Regions from separate parts of the Pseudonocardia sp. 2-7 genome, predicted to be linked through region 2. Evidence: riboswitches for the same ligand, from Rfam matches in the RefSeq annotation. Region 2 holds a riboswitch; the other holds the start of a gene.
The links. A riboswitch is a leader RNA that binds a small molecule or an ion and turns the genes downstream of it on or off. The one in region 2 is predicted to bind S-adenosylmethionine.

Region 1 (7,127 bases), 2.0 Mb from region 2:
GCACACCCCGGTGGTCGCCGTCGTCACCAAGACCGACACCGCCCGCCCCGAGCAGGTCGCCGAGCGGCTCACCGAGGTGTCGGCCCTGATGGAATTCACCGAGGTCGTGCCGACCTCGGCGCGGTCGGGCTTCCAGGTGTCGCTGCTCTCGGACCTGCTGGTCGGACTGCTGCCGGAGGGTCCGCAGCTCTACCCGGACGGCGACCTCACCGACGAGCCGACCGACGTGCTCGTCGCCGAGCTCGTGCGGGAGGCGGCGCTGGAGGGCGTGCGCGACGAGCTGCCGCACTCGATCGCCGTCGTCGTCGAGGAGACGATCGAGAAGAAGGACCTCCTGGAGATCTACGCGATCATCTACGTCGAGCGGTCCAGCCAGAAGGGCATCGTGATCGGCAAGGGCGGTGCCCGGCTCAAGCAGGTCGGCAGCGACGCCCGTCGCCAGATCGAGAAGCTGCTGGGCACCCGGGTGCACCTCGACCTGCACGTGAAGATCGCCGAGGACTGGCAGCGGGACCCGAAGCAGCTGCGCAAGCTGGGGTTCTGAGCAGGACCTAGACTGGGTGCGTGGCCCAGCTCTACCGCGACACCGGGATCGTGCTCCGGGTGCAGAAGCTGGGCGAGGCGGACCGGATCATCACGATGCTGACCCGCCGGCACGGCAAGATCCGGGTGGTCGCCAAGGGCGTGCGCCGCACCCGGTCGCGGTGGGGCGCACGGCTGGAGCCGTTCAACCACGTCGACGTCCAGTGCTACACCGGGCGCACGCTGGACGTGGTCACCCAGGCCCAGACCGTCGACGCGTTCGCCCCGGCGATCGTCGCGGACTGGTCGGCGTACTCCTGCGGCTGCGCGATCCTGGAGACCGCGGACCGGCTGGTGTCCGAGGAGGGTGAGCCGAGCCTGCGGGTGTACCTGCTGCTGCTCGGCGCCACCCGGGCGCTGGCCGACGGCGCCCGTGAACCGGCCCTGGTGCTCGACGCGTTCCTGCTGCGGGCGATGAGCCACGCGGGGTGGGCGCCGTCGCTGTCGGAGTGCGCGCGCTGCGCCACCCCCGGCCCGCACCGGTCGTTCACCGTCGCCGGGGGCGGCATGGTGTGCCCGCGCTGCCGCCCGCCGGGCTCGGTGACCCCGGCGACCGAGACGGTGGCCCTGCTGTCCGCGCTGCTGCACGGCGACTGGGACACCGCGGACGCCTCGGGCACCCCGACCCGGCGGGAGGCCAGCGGCCTGGTCGCGGCGCACCTGCAGTGGCACCTGGAGCGGCAGCTGCGCTCGCTGCCCCTGGTCGACCGCCGCGCCCGGGTCCGGCCCGCCGCCGCCGTCGCACCCGGGGTGCCGGGGCCCGCCCCGGAACCGCCGGACGGCGGAACCGCGACACCCCCGGACGCGCTCCCCGGTTAGTCCGATCGGACCTGTGTCCGGCGTGGGGTGCCGTGAGCGGGCCGTCCGCTCCGTCGAGCGGTTGACGTACGGGCGTGCCGGCCCTCTCGGTGCCGCCGGTCGCGTCGTACGGGACTTCCGCCGACTCCACCGGGTGATCATCGCTTTCGACGGGCAACCGGTTCCGCCGTCTCGTTACGCTCCTGTGATCGAGGGGACCCCAGCCCCGTCGGAGAGGCAGTCGTGAACCGACCCCAAACCCCGCCGCCGGACGACGACCACACCGGTCGCACCCACCGACTCCCGGCCGCTACGCAGCGCATCCCGGTGCCGCCGACCCAGCAGTTCCCGGTCCGCACCGAGGCGATGCCGGAGTCCCCGCAGGACGGGCCCACCCGCGCGATGCGTCAGGTCCGCGCCCGCACCGAGGACGGCGCGTGGCCGGCCATCCCGATGCTGCCGGTGATCCGGCCCGACGAGTCCGAGCCGATGTCGGAGGCCGACCGGATCCGCGGGCACCGCGGGATGCGCCGGCTGCGCGAGACCATCGAGCGGCTGGAGGACCCGGCCGTGCCGGCCTGGCCGCAGCCCGACCACCGCGACTGAACCCGTCCGCCGTCCCCGACGTAAGGTCGGCGACGTGCCGTTCCAGCCTCCCGCACCGCACCCGTCCGGTGCCCGGCCCCCGGCGATCCCGCCGGAGCTGGTGCCACGCCACGTCGCCCTGGTGATGGACGGCAACGGCCGCTGGGCCAACGCCCGCGGCCTGCCCCGCACGGAGGGCCACAAGCGGGGCGAGGCCTCGCTGATGGACGTCGCCCGCGGCTGCATCGACCTGGGCGTGCGCTGGCTGTCGGCGTACGCGTTCTCCACCGAGAACTGGCGGCGCAGCCCCGACGAGGTCCGTTTCCTGATGGGCTTCAACCGCGACGTGATCCGCCGCCGCGTCGACGAGATGGACGCGATGGGGGTCCGGGTCCGCTGGGCGGGCCGGCGCCCGCGGCTGTGGCGCTCGGTGATCAAGGAGCTGGAGATCGCCGAGGAGCGCACCCGCGGCAACGACGTGCTGAACCTGACCATGTGCGTCAACTACGGCGGCCGCGCCGAGATCGTCGACTCCGTGCGGCAGCTCGCCCGCCTCGCCGCGGAGGGCCGGATCAACCCCGACAAGATCGACGAGCGGATGCTGGCCCGGTACCTCGACGAGCCGGACATGCCCGACGTCGACCTGTTCGTGCGCTCCTCGGGGGAGCAGCGGACGTCGAACTTCCTGCTCTGGCAGAGCGCCTACGCCGAGATGGTCTTCCTGGACACGCTGTTCCCGGACTTCGACCGCCGCCACATCTGGCAGGCGATCGAGATCTACGCGCGCCGGGACCGGCGTTTCGGGGGAGCTTCCGAGCGTCGCGGAGCGGACGCGAGCATCGACACGGCCGCCGCCGCCGTCCCGAACGATGGAGTGACACCGTGACCACCGATGTGATCCCCGGGATGCTCACCACCGCCAAGGGGGCGCTGGAGCGGTTCCACGACGTCACCACCGACGACGACGGCACGCTGACCTTCGCCCACGGCGGCGTGCTGTGCGTGGTGCAGGGCACCGAGCTGGAGGAGGGTCTGCCCGTCCTCAACCTGACCTGCGTCGTCGCGTGGGACCTGCCGGAGTCCGCCGACCCGGAGCACGACGTGCCGCGCCGGGTCGGCCTCGGGGTGGGGGAGGGCCTGTTCGGCACGCCCCGGGTGGTGCGCGGCGAGCGCGGCTGGGACGTGACCCTGCGCTACGCCTTCCCCGCGGCCGGGCTGGACGAGGGGCCGATGGGCACCCTGCTGATGCTGGTCGTGTCCTCGGCGTCGAGCATGCGCGCGGAGCTGGTCGAGAGCTGAGACCGTCCGGCCGGGGGCGTGCCCCCGGCCGTGGTCCGGTCACTTCTTGCGGTTGGTCCCGAGCTCCTCGGCGATCGGGTTGACCGGGTCGGCGTCCGTGCCGGACTCCGACAGGCCCGAGGCGGTGTGCCCGGTGCGTCGCTGCCGGCGCAGCTGCTCGGTCTCCTCGCGGGTCTCCCCGTCGGTGTCGCCCGCGGTCTGCGCGGCCGGGTCGTCGTCGCGGAGGTCGGTGGCGGAGACCACGGCACCGATCGAGGAGTAGTACTCCTCGGCCGGCACCGCCCGCAGGGCCTCGACCGTCGCGGCGTCGGCGCCGTTGCGCTCGGCGGTCCACGCCAGGTCGTCCTTGGAAGCGGGGAACTCGAGACCGTGCAGGGCGCTGCGGACGGCGTCGGCGGTCGTCGTACGGGCTGTCATGGGTCACCTCTCGTCGTGGACGTTCGGTGACCGGGTAGCCGGTGTGCGGCCGTCCATGCACGGACGGCCGCACCCGTCAGCCGTCGGTGTCTGTGGTCTCCCCGGCGGCGTCCCCGGAGTCGCTGAGGTGCACGATCGGCAGCGCCGCCAGCTGGCCCGCGGTCATCGCGTGCGCCACGCCCAGCACGTCGTTCTGGGCCTTGGTCATCCGCGCGTCCACCAGCCCGGACAGGCGGTAGGCGACCCGGCCGAGCAGCCGCACCGTGGTCTCGTCGACCTGGGGGCGCGGGGTGGAGACGACCGCGACACCGCGCGGGGCACCGTCGTTGGACTGGGCGACGCCGATCTCGTAGGACTCACGCGGGTTGACGTGCCGCGACGCGTAGTGGTCGCGCAGCGTCGCCATCATGTCGTGGAACCCGGTGACGTCACCCTCGAGCTCCAGGGTGGACAGGTCGTCCTTCGTGAGGGTCTTCGTGCGGCCGGAGAAGCAGCGCACGTAGCCGATCACCGCACCGGTCCACAGTGCCTCGACCAGGGCCGGGTCGGCGGCCACCCGGACCGGACCGGACTCCGGACCGCCGAGCGCGGTCACCAGGTGCTCGCAGCACTGCAGCACGTACTGCAGGTCGTCGAACACCGCCGCCAGCTGGGCAAGCTCGCCGGACTCCGGGACGTCGATCCGCCGTACCGTGCCCGGGGCGGGTTGCGTGTCGGTCATCGTTCAGACGCTATCCGGGGTGGCGACGGTCACGGTGTCTCCTTCTGAGACGGTCTGCTAGCTTCGGCGGCGAAGGTCACGAGTGCCAGCGCGAAGCCCCGGCTCGCTGGACGGCAACCCTCCTCCGCGGTGGGGTGCCCCGGGTGATGACCGGGCCGACGCGACACCCGCAGTTGGCAAGCGCGGATCCGTGCGCCACGCCGGGTCCCCGAGATCGGCCGGAGGCCCGATCATGACCCTCGCCCTGTCGCGTCCCGTCCAGCACGCGCTACCCCGTGTCGTCGGCGCGGACCTCACCGTCCCGCTCGTCGACGGCAGGTGGGCCCGCTACTGCGACCTCGACTCCGCCGCGTCGGCGCCGGCGCTGGAGAGCGTCGCCGCGCACGTCGCGCAGGTGCTGCCCTACCACGGCAGCGTGCACCGCGGCGCCGGCTGGACCTCGAAGGTCTGCACCGCCCTGGTGGAGAACGCCCGCGCCGACGTCGCCCGGTTCGTCCGGGCCCGCGCCGACGACGTCGTGGTGTTCACCCGCAACACCACCGACGCGCTCGGCCTGCTCGCCCGCGCCGTGCCCGGCCCGGTGGTGACCCTCGACCTGGAGCACCACGCGACGCTGCTGGCCTGGCGGGGCGGTACCGGCGGCGCCGAGCACCGGGTCGTGCGGGCCGGCCACGGTATCGCCGCGACCCTCGACGCACTGCGGGCCGAGCTCGCCGCCCGTCCCGACGCCGCGCTGGTCGCGGTCACCGGTGCGTCCAACGTGACCGGCGAGCTCCTCCCGGTCGCCGAGATCGCCCGGATCGCGCACGCCGCGGGCGCCCGGCTGTGCGTCGACGCCGCGCAGCTCGCCCCGCACCGGCGTGTCGACCTGGCCGGGTGGGGCGCGGACTACGTCGCACTGTCCGGGCACAAGCTCTACGCGCCCTACGGCGCAGGGGTCCTCGTCGGCCGCCGGGACTGGCTCGACGCCGCGGAGCCGCACGTCGCGGGCGGGGGAGCGGTCCGGTCGGTCGGCGTCACGGCCGACGACGCCGTCGACGGCCCGGGCGGCACCGTGACCGAGTGGCTGCCTGCGCCGCAACGCCACGAGGGCGGCACCCCGAACGTGCTCGGCGCCGCCGCGCTGGGCGCGGCCTGCCGCACCCTCGAGGACCTGATCGACGACGCCGTGCCCGCCCACGAGCGCGAGCTCGCCGCCCGGCTGCGCGCGGGCCTGGCGACCGTTCCCGGCCTGCGGATCCTGTCCTGCTTCGACGACGGGCCCGACGCCGACCGCACCGCGACCGTCTCGTTCACCCTCGGCGAGCTGCCCGCCGGCCTCGTCGCGGCGGCGCTGTCCGCCGAGTACGGCATCGGCGTCCGCGACGGGCGGTTCTGCGCGCACCCGCTGCTGGAGCGGCTCACCGGCGGCCGCGATGCGGTGCGCGCCTCGCTGGGCCTGCGCACCGGCTCCTCCGACGTCGACCGGCTGGTGGACGCGCTGACCGACCTGGCGCGGCGCGGTCCGGCCTGGACCTACGCCCTCGTCGACGGCCGGTGGGCGCCCACCCCGGACCCGCGCCCGGCCGACCCGTTCGCCCGGGACCGGGAGCTGCCGGCCGTCCCCGGCTGCGGGGACTGAGCCCCGGGCGTCAACCCGCCGAGCAGCGGCCGCAGAGGCCGAAGATCTCCAGGGTGTGCGACACCTCGGTGAAGCCGTGCTTCTGTGCGACCGACTCGGTCCAGGACTCCACCGCGGGGCCCTCGATCTCGACGGCGGCGCCGCACCGGCGGCACACCAGATGATGGTGGTGGTGTTCGGTCTCGCAGCGCCGGTAGACCGCCTCACCGGACGCGACCCGCAGCACGTCGACCTCGCCGCCGTCGGCGAGGGTCTGCAGCGTCCGGTAGACCGTGGTCAGACCGATGCCCTCACCGGCGCGCCGCAGCTCCTCGTGGATCTCCTGGGCGGACCGGAAGTCCTCCAGACGGTCGAGCAGCGCGGTGACGGCGGCCCGCTGCCGGGTGGCGCGGATGCCGCGCGGCCCGGCGGTGGACCGCTGCGTGATCGTCGCCGCGGTCGTCCGGTCGGTCGTCTCCGTCACGTGTCCTCCTCGACGTGGGCGACGGCGTCCACCACGATGTGTGCCAGGTGGTCGTCCACCAGCGAGTACAGCACCTCACGGCCCTTCCGCTCGCCCTCGACCACCCCGGCGGCCTTGAGGACCCGCAGGTGCTGGCTGATCAGGGGCTGGGTGACCCCGAGCGCGTCCACCAGGTCGTGCACGCACCGGGAGTGTTCCAGCAGCTGCAGGACGATGGCGATCCGGACCGGTGCGGCGAGTGCCCGCAGCAGGTCGCCCGCGGCGGCCAGGGTGCGCGGGTCGCGGGTCGGGCCGGGCTCGGGCGCGGGGTGGTGGTCGTCGTCCGCACCCGGGCCGGCTCCCGGTGCGTGCGTGGTCTGGGCTGCGGCAGACATGTGGTGGACCCGTCCGTTCCCCGGAGGCGGCGGCCACACCCCCCGGCGCTGCTGTGCCGTGCCGGCCGCACCCGACATGGTAGGCGTGTTCGTTATCGTCGCGTCGTGCTGCTGGTCTGCCGCTTCCGCGTGTCCCCCTCCGAGGAGGCCGCGTTCACCGCGCGCGCGGCCCGCGCGCTGGAGCTCCTGGCCGCCCGGCCGGGCTGCCGCGGGGGTGAGGCGGGCCGGGCGATCGAGGATGCCGGGCAGTGGGTCCTGACCGTCCGG
Region 2 (7,127 bases):
GGTCGCGGTTCCAGACCATCTCGGCCAGCACGATCGAGGTCCACGGGTCGACCTGCCGGTCGTGGAGGTGCTCGTGACGCTCGCGGGCCTCGGCGTCGGTGTCGCCGAGCACGACGCCGGCGCTGGGCAGGATCCGCACCTCGTCGGGGTCCCGGCCGGCCTTGCGGACCCGGGCCTTGACGTCGTCGTAGAAGGCGCGGGCCTCGTCGAACTTCTGGTACCGGGAGAAGATCGCGTCGGCGGACGCGGCGGCGAAGTCGCGACCGGCCGGGGACTCGCCGGCCTGCAGCACCACCGGGTGGCCCTGCGGGCTGTGCGGGGTGGTGAAGCGCCCGGCGATGTCGAACTGGTTGCCCGCGACCGCGAAGTCGCCGACGTGGCCGTCGCGCAGGAAGGTGCCCGACGCGGGGTCGGCGACGACGGCGTCGGAACCCCAGGAGTCCCAGAGCGCGCGGACCGCGGCGAGGGTCTCCCCGGCCCGCTCGTAGCGCTGGCGGTGGCCGAGGTAGGCACCGCGGCGGAAGTTCTCGCCGGTGGGGGCGTCGGAGCTGGTCACGACGTTCCACGCCGCGCGCCCGCCGGAGAGGATGTCCAGCGTCGCGAACTTCCGGGCCAGCTCGTAGGGCTCGTTGAAGGTCGAGTTGATCGTCCCGGCCAGACCGATGTGCTCGGTGACCGCGGCCAGCGCGGCGAGCACGGTGAAGGTGTCCGGGCGTCCGACGACGTCCTGGTCGAAGATCTCCCCACCGCGGGTGCGCAGCCGCAGTCCCTCGGCGAGGAAGAGCAGGTCGAGGCGCCCGCGCTCGGCGGTGCGCGCCCAGTGCTCGAACGACTCCCAGGCGATGTGGCTGCCCGAGGCCGGGTCGCTCCAGACGGTGTCGTGGTTGACGCCCGGGAAGTAGGCGCCGAGCACGATCTGCTTCCTGTTGCTCATGCGGTGGCTCCGGAGAAGGTCGGGACGGCGGCGGACCCGGCCCCGGCGGCGTAGCGGCTGGCGGGCCTGGGCAGCCCGAAGCGCTCGCGCAGGGTGGTCTCGCCGTAGGCGGTGCGGAACGCGCCGCGGGACTGCAGCTCGGGGACCAGGCCGTCGACGACGGCGTCGAGGTCGGCCGGCAGGACGGCCGGGCGCAGCCGGTAGCCGTCGAGCCCGGCGCGGCGCCAGGACAGCAGGGTGTCGGCGAGCCCGGCGGGGGTGGTGGCGAGGATCGCGGCGTCGGAGGAGAGCGGCTCGAGTGCGTCCAGCCGGGCGAGCCGCTCGCGGGCGGCGCGCTCGGTGCCGGCGAGCACCACGACGACGTCGCCGAGGATCCGCAGCGGCGGCGCGGTGCGGCCCGCGGCGGCCTCCGCGGAGCGGACCTGGGAGACGATGCGCGCGGCGTCGTCGGCGTCGTGCGGTGTGGTGAACACGACGTCGCCGACCCGGGCGGCGAGCAGCGCCGGGTCGTAGCCGTGGGCCAGCGACACGACCAGCGGCTGGCCCTGCGGCGGGCGCGGCACGATCGACGGCCCGGCGACGCCGAAGTGATCCCCGGCGAAGTCGACCCGGTGCAGCTTGTCCCGGTCGACGAAGCGCCCGGTCAGGGCGTCGCGGATCTCGGCGTCGTCCTCCCAGGAGTCCCAGAGCCTGCGCACGACCTCGACGGCGTCGGCGGCCTCGCCGAACAGCTCGGCGACGAGTTCGCGGGCGGCCGGGGTGCCGAGGTCGGCACGGCGCAGGCCGGGGACGCTGCGGCGCCCGAAGTGGGCGGCCTCGTCGGCGCGGACCGAGGTCTGCACCCGCCACCCGGCGCGGCCGTGGCTGTCGTGGTCGAGCGTCGACAGCGCGGACGCGACGTGGAACGGCTCGGTGTGGGTGGTGGTGACGGTCGGGACCAGCCCGATCCGCGACGTCGTCGGGGCGAGGAAGGCGGCGACCAGCGAGGCGTCGAGGCGTCCCTGCACCCGGTCGGTGCGCCGGTCGGCGCCGCTCAGGTGGTCCCCGGACTGCAGGCCGAGTGCGTCCTCGATCGTCACCAGGTCCAGCAGCCCGCGCTCGGCGGTGCGGGCCAGGTCGGTCCAGTAGCGGGCGGTGAACAGCCCACGGGGGTGTGCGGCGGGGTCGCGCCAGGCGGCGGGGTGCCAGCCGGCGCCGTCGAGGGCGACGGCCAGGTGCAGGGGGCCGCCGGTGGTGGTGTCCGATGTAGACATACGGCATCGCTTTCTCGTCGCCCCGGGGGGGCACGACGGGACGAAGAGGACGTCGGAGTGGACCGCGGACCGCGGCGGCCGGGACGGGTGGCCGTCGTGGACGGCCGGGGCGGGGCGGGTGGGCGCCCGGCGGGACGCCGGTCAGGCCCGACAGGTGGCGCCCGCGACCCGCATCAGGTCGACGTGGCGGCGGTACCGGGGATGGTGCGCGGCGCGCACCTGCTCGGCGACCGTGCGCATGGGATCCTCCATCGAACCCGGCTGGAGCACCCGCACCCGCGTGCTGCGGGGGGTTGCTGCGGCGTCGTCGAGCCGGGTCTCTCGGCCGCTCCGGATGGTGTGCGTCCCGACTGTAGGTATCCGGTGCCCGACGGTGTCAACCCGCATCGCGATCGAGTGACCCGCACCGCAGCAGACCTCCCGACCTGCGGAATCATCACCCGGATGCCGCGAAAGGTGTCCGGACATCCCGCGGCCGTTCCTGGTTGGTGGACTCCGGGTTGTCCGGAGAGGTGACCACCGCGCACCCTGGTCGGGTGACGACGAGCCAGCGGCGGCCCTCGCGCACCGCACGGCTCGTGGGGGACGCGACGGCCCCCGTCCCCCAGCGGCAGACGCGCACCGCGTGGCACGCGGTGCCCCTGCGCCCGACCGGCCTCGAGCCGTTCTGGCCGAGCCGGCGCGCCCCCGCCTACAGCGAACTCTGTCGCTGACCGGTCCCCGTCCCGCAGGCCGTCACGCCACGCCCCCGGCGTGCGACGCACCCGCCGGACCGGGAACCGCCCGCCGGACACCACTCCGGCCCGTCACCCGTCCCGCACCCCGGCACGCCCTCCCCGGCCGGCCGGCCCCGGCGCGCAGCGGTCGTCCCCGACCGCCCGCCGCCCCCACGGAAGGACCCCGTTCCGCGATGTCCCCGCACGTCCTGCGCCCCGGATCCCGGGCGCGCACCGCCGCCGTCCTGCTCGCGCTGCTCACCGCGCTCGGGCTGCTGGCCGGCTGCTCCCGCGCCGAGGAGAGCACCACCGCCGCGGGCGCCACCTCCCCCGCGACCGAGGTCCGCCTCGGCTACTTCCCGAACATCACCCACGCCCCCGCGCTGGTCGGCGTGAAGCAGGGCCTGTTCGCCGCCGAACTGGGGAGCACGACGCTCACCACCCAGACGTTCAACGCGGGTCCGGACCAGGTCAACGCCCTGCTCGGCGGCTCGATCGACGTGGCGTTCATCGGTTCCGGCCCGGCGATCAACGCGTTCACCAAGTCGGGCGGCGAGGCCGTGCGCCTCGTCGCGGGCTCCACCTCGGCCGGCGCCCAGCTGGTCACCAGCCCGGACATCACCTCGCCCGAGCAGCTCAAGGGCACGATCATCGCGACGCCCCAGCTGGGCAACACCCAGGACATCGCGCTGAAGACCTGGCTGTCGGAGAACAAGCTCCCGATCGGGCAGGGCCCGGACGCGGTGACGGTGCAGAACATCGAGAACCCGCAGACCCTCGACCTGTTCAAGCAGGGCAAGGTGGCCGGCGGCTGGCTGCCCGAGCCGTGGAGCTCGCGCCTGGTCGACGCCGGGGCGAAGGTCCTGGTCGACGAGAAGTCCCTGTGGCCCGGCGGGAAGTTCCCGACGACCGTCGTCATCGTCCGGACCGAGTTCCTGCAGCAGCACCCCGAGACCGTCGAGGCGATCCTGCGCGGCGAGCAGAAGGCCATCGCCCTCATCCGTGACGACCCGGCGCAGGCGAAGACCGTCTCCAACGAGGCGATCGGCGAGATCACCGGCAAGCCGCTGGCGGCCGACATCCTCGACCGCGCGTTCACCGAGCTGTCCTTCGACTCCGACCCGCTCGCCTCGACCTTTCCGCAGCTGGCGAAGGACTCGGTCACGGCGGGCATCGCGAAGAGCGAGGCGGACCTGACCGGCTTCCTCGACCCGACCGCGGTCGACGCGGTCCGGACGAGCTCCGGGGAGGCCGCCGTGGACCCGGCCGGCCTCGCCCGGAACTGACACCACCACCCACGAGGGGAACCCACCGATGACCGTCGACCTCACCACCCGACGTCCCCGGACCCGCGACACCGCGGTGGCGCTGTCCGGGGTCGCCAAGACCTTCGGCACCGGGCCGGGGGCGGTGACCGCGCTCAACGGGATCGACCTGCAGGTCGGCGCCGGCGAGTTCGTCTGCGTGCTCGGCGCGTCCGGCTGCGGCAAGTCGACGCTGCTGAACCTGCTCGCCGGGCTCGACGCCCCGACGGCGGGCGAGGTCACAGTGGGGTCCGCCCGGCCGTCGTTCATGTTCCAGGAGGCCGCGCTCATGCCGTGGCTGACCGCGCTGCGCAACGTCGAGCTGCCGCTCAGGCTCGCCGGGCACGGCCGGTCGGCCCGGCAGGAACGTGCCGAGGAGCTGCTGTCGCTGGTGCGCCTGGAGGGCATGGGCGGCAAGCGTCCGCACGAGCTGTCCGGCGGCATGCGCCAGCGCGTGTCACTGGCCCGGGCACTCGCCGCCGCGACCGGTCTCGGCGAGGACCAGGGCACCGGCGGGCTGCTGCTGATGGACGAGCCGTTCGCGGCCCTCGACGCGATCACCCGCGACGTCCTGCAGGGCGAGCTCCTGCGCGTCTGGCGGGCCACCGGCACCACGATCGTGTTCGTCACCCACGACGTCCGCGAGGCGGTCCGGCTCGCCGAGCGGGTGGTGCTGCTGTCCTCGCGGCCCGGCACCGTGGTGCGGGAGTGGACGGTGCCCGCCGACGGCCGCGACGCCGAGGCCCAGGCCGAGCTGCACGACGACATCACCGGACGACTGCGGCAGGTGATCACCAGCCATGCCGCGTGAGGACACCTCGATCACGGTCGTCGAGAACGACCGGGACTCCGCGGCCGCGGTCGCCGGGCTCGACGCCCTCGACACCCCGGTCGAGCGCACCACCCCGTGGTGGCAGCGGCTGCTGCGGACCTGGCTGCCGCCGCTCGTCGCACTCGCCCTGATCGTCGTGGTCTGGCAGCTCGTCTGGGCCTCGGCGGTCACGCCCGAGTACAAGCTGCCGGCCCCCGGCGCCGTGGCCGAGGCGTTCGGCGAGACCGTCGCCAGCGGCGAGATCTGGTCGATCCTGTGGACCTCGGTCAGCCGCGCCGCCCTCGGCTTCCTGCTCGCCCTGGTGATCGCCACCCCGCTCGGTGTGGTGGTCGCGAAGGTGCCGGTGGTGCGTGCGGCGATCGGCCCGCTGCTCACCGGTCTGCAGTCGCTGCCCTCGGTGGCCTGGGTGCCGGCCGCGGTGCTGTGGTTCGGGCTGACCAACGCCACGATCTTCTTCGTGGTGCTGCTCGGCTCGGTCCCCTCGATCGCGAACGGCCTGGTCGCGGGCATCGACCAGGTGCCGCCGATCCTGCCCCGGGCCGGCCAGGTCCTGGGCGCGACGGGGTACCGGATGGCCCGCCACGTCCTGCTCCCCGCGGCGCTGCCCGGCTACCTCGCCGGCTGCAAGCAGGGCTGGGCGTTCTCCTGGCGGTCGCTCATGGCGGCGGAGATCATCGCGGCCGGACCCGCGCTCGGGGTCGGACTGGGCGCCTACCTGAAGAACGGTGCCGACGTGAACGACATCGTGCAGGTGTTCGCCGCGATCCTGCTGATCCTCATCGTCGGCATCGGGGTCGAGCTGCTGGTCTTCCGCCCCCTGGAGCGACGGGTGCTGCGCGCCCGGGGGCTGGCGCTCTCCGTCTGACCCGGGCGGCGCCCGCAGGATCGGCACGACGTCCCACCCATCGACCACGACCTGTCCACAGTAGATCTCCCACACCTCGGGACACCTGTCCGGACGGCCGCGATCACGGCTCCCACCAGGCAGGATGCGAGTGATCCGGGTCGCCGGAGGCTTGGGCGGCACCCGGGGTGGCGGCTAGCGTGGCGACCGTGACCGGATCGGTGCTGCTGACCACGCGGGGGCATGTCGACCTCGCGCGCGTGGCGTCGGCACTCTGTCGACCCTGAGCCGTCGTCCCGAGGCGACCTCCCGAGTCGTCCCCGGGCAGCACCCGTCCCGCTCCGCGCGCCCGTCGGGCCCGCGCACCCCGCCGTGGCCCCGCCCGGCGTCCCCGCCGTCGTCGCCCACCGCCGCGCGCCCCTCTCCGGAAGGACCGTTCATGACCACCACCTCACCCGCCCCCGCCGGAACCGACGGCGTCGCGGGCCGGACCGCCTGGACCGACGAGCAGCTCGACGCCGTCTTCGCACCGGTCTTCGCCCGGATCGCCGAGGGCGCGGTGACCCGCGAGCAGGGCCGCACCCTCGCCCACGACGAGGTCGCCGCCCTGCGCGCCGAACGCTTCGGTGCGCTGCGGCTGCCCGTCGCCCTCGGCGGCTACGGCGCCACCGTCCGCCAGCAGTTCCGGCTGCTCGTCGACCTGGCCGCCGCCGAGTCGAACCTGCCCCAGGCGCTGCGTGTGCACTGGTGGTACGTCGACGACCTGCTGCTCGCCACCCCGGGCCCGGACCGCGACGCCCGGCTGGCCGCCGTCGCCGGGGGTGAGCTCGTCGGCAACGCCATCACCGAGCCCGGCGTCGGCGCGATCGACCGCTACCGGACCGCGCTGACCCCGGACGGCGACGGCGGCTACCGTCTGAACGGCACGAAGTACTACTCGACCGGCAGCCTCTACTCCGACCGCATCCTCGTCGCCGCCGACCTCGACGGCGAGCGGGTCTCGGTGCTCGTCGACGGCGACGCCGAGGGCGTCGTCCAGCACGACGACTGGGACGGCTTCGGCCAGCGCCTCACCGCCAGCGGTACCACCGTGTTCACCGACGTCGCCGTGTCCGCCGACCGGGTCCTCGGTCCGGGCTACGGCTCCGCCGGCCGGTCCTGGGGCACGTCCTACCTGCAGCTCGTCCAGCTCGCCGTGCTCGCCGGCATCGCGCGTCGCGCCACCGACGACGTCGCCGGCTGGG

Region 1: it holds a riboswitch for S-adenosylmethionine, as region 2 does, so the genes downstream of both, MTO91_RS08985 (aminotransferase class V-fold PLP-dependent enzyme) here and MTO91_RS18340 (putative leader peptide) in region 2, are expected to answer to the same signal.

What each region holds. Positions count from the first base shown of each region.
Region 1 covers NZ_CP094507.1:1,792,114-1,799,240, forward strand. Annotated here, with positions in the region: gene era (GTPase Era) at 1-544, shown strand, start outside; gene recO (DNA repair protein RecO) at 565-1,401, shown strand; gene MTO91_RS08960 (hypothetical protein) at 1,624-1,986, shown strand; gene MTO91_RS08965 (isoprenyl transferase) at 2,021-2,851, shown strand; gene MTO91_RS08970 (hypothetical protein) at 2,872-3,264, shown strand; gene MTO91_RS08975 (DUF2795 domain-containing protein) at 3,304-3,681, opposite strand; gene MTO91_RS08980 (hypothetical protein) at 3,758-4,402, opposite strand; SAM riboswitch class IV at 4,477-4,591, shown strand; gene MTO91_RS08985 (aminotransferase class V-fold PLP-dependent enzyme) at 4,635-6,023, shown strand; gene MTO91_RS08990 (Fur family transcriptional regulator) at 6,034-6,486, opposite strand; gene MTO91_RS08995 (ArsR/SmtB family transcription factor) at 6,483-6,860, opposite strand; gene MTO91_RS09000 (antibiotic biosynthesis monooxygenase) at 6,966-7,127, shown strand, end outside.
Region 2 covers NZ_CP094507.1:3,814,202-3,821,328, forward strand. Annotated here, with positions in the region: gene MTO91_RS18330 (NtaA/DmoA family FMN-dependent monooxygenase) at 1-934, opposite strand, end outside; gene MTO91_RS18335 (LLM class flavin-dependent oxidoreductase) at 931-2,187, opposite strand; gene MTO91_RS18340 (putative leader peptide) at 2,329-2,427, opposite strand; SAM riboswitch class I at 2,433-2,528, opposite strand; gene MTO91_RS18345 (ABC transporter substrate-binding protein) at 3,098-4,189, shown strand; gene MTO91_RS18350 (ABC transporter ATP-binding protein) at 4,218-5,018, shown strand; gene MTO91_RS18355 (ABC transporter permease) at 5,008-5,904, shown strand; gene MTO91_RS18360 (putative leader peptide) at 6,105-6,170, shown strand; gene MTO91_RS18365 (acyl-CoA dehydrogenase family protein) at 6,323-7,127, shown strand, end outside.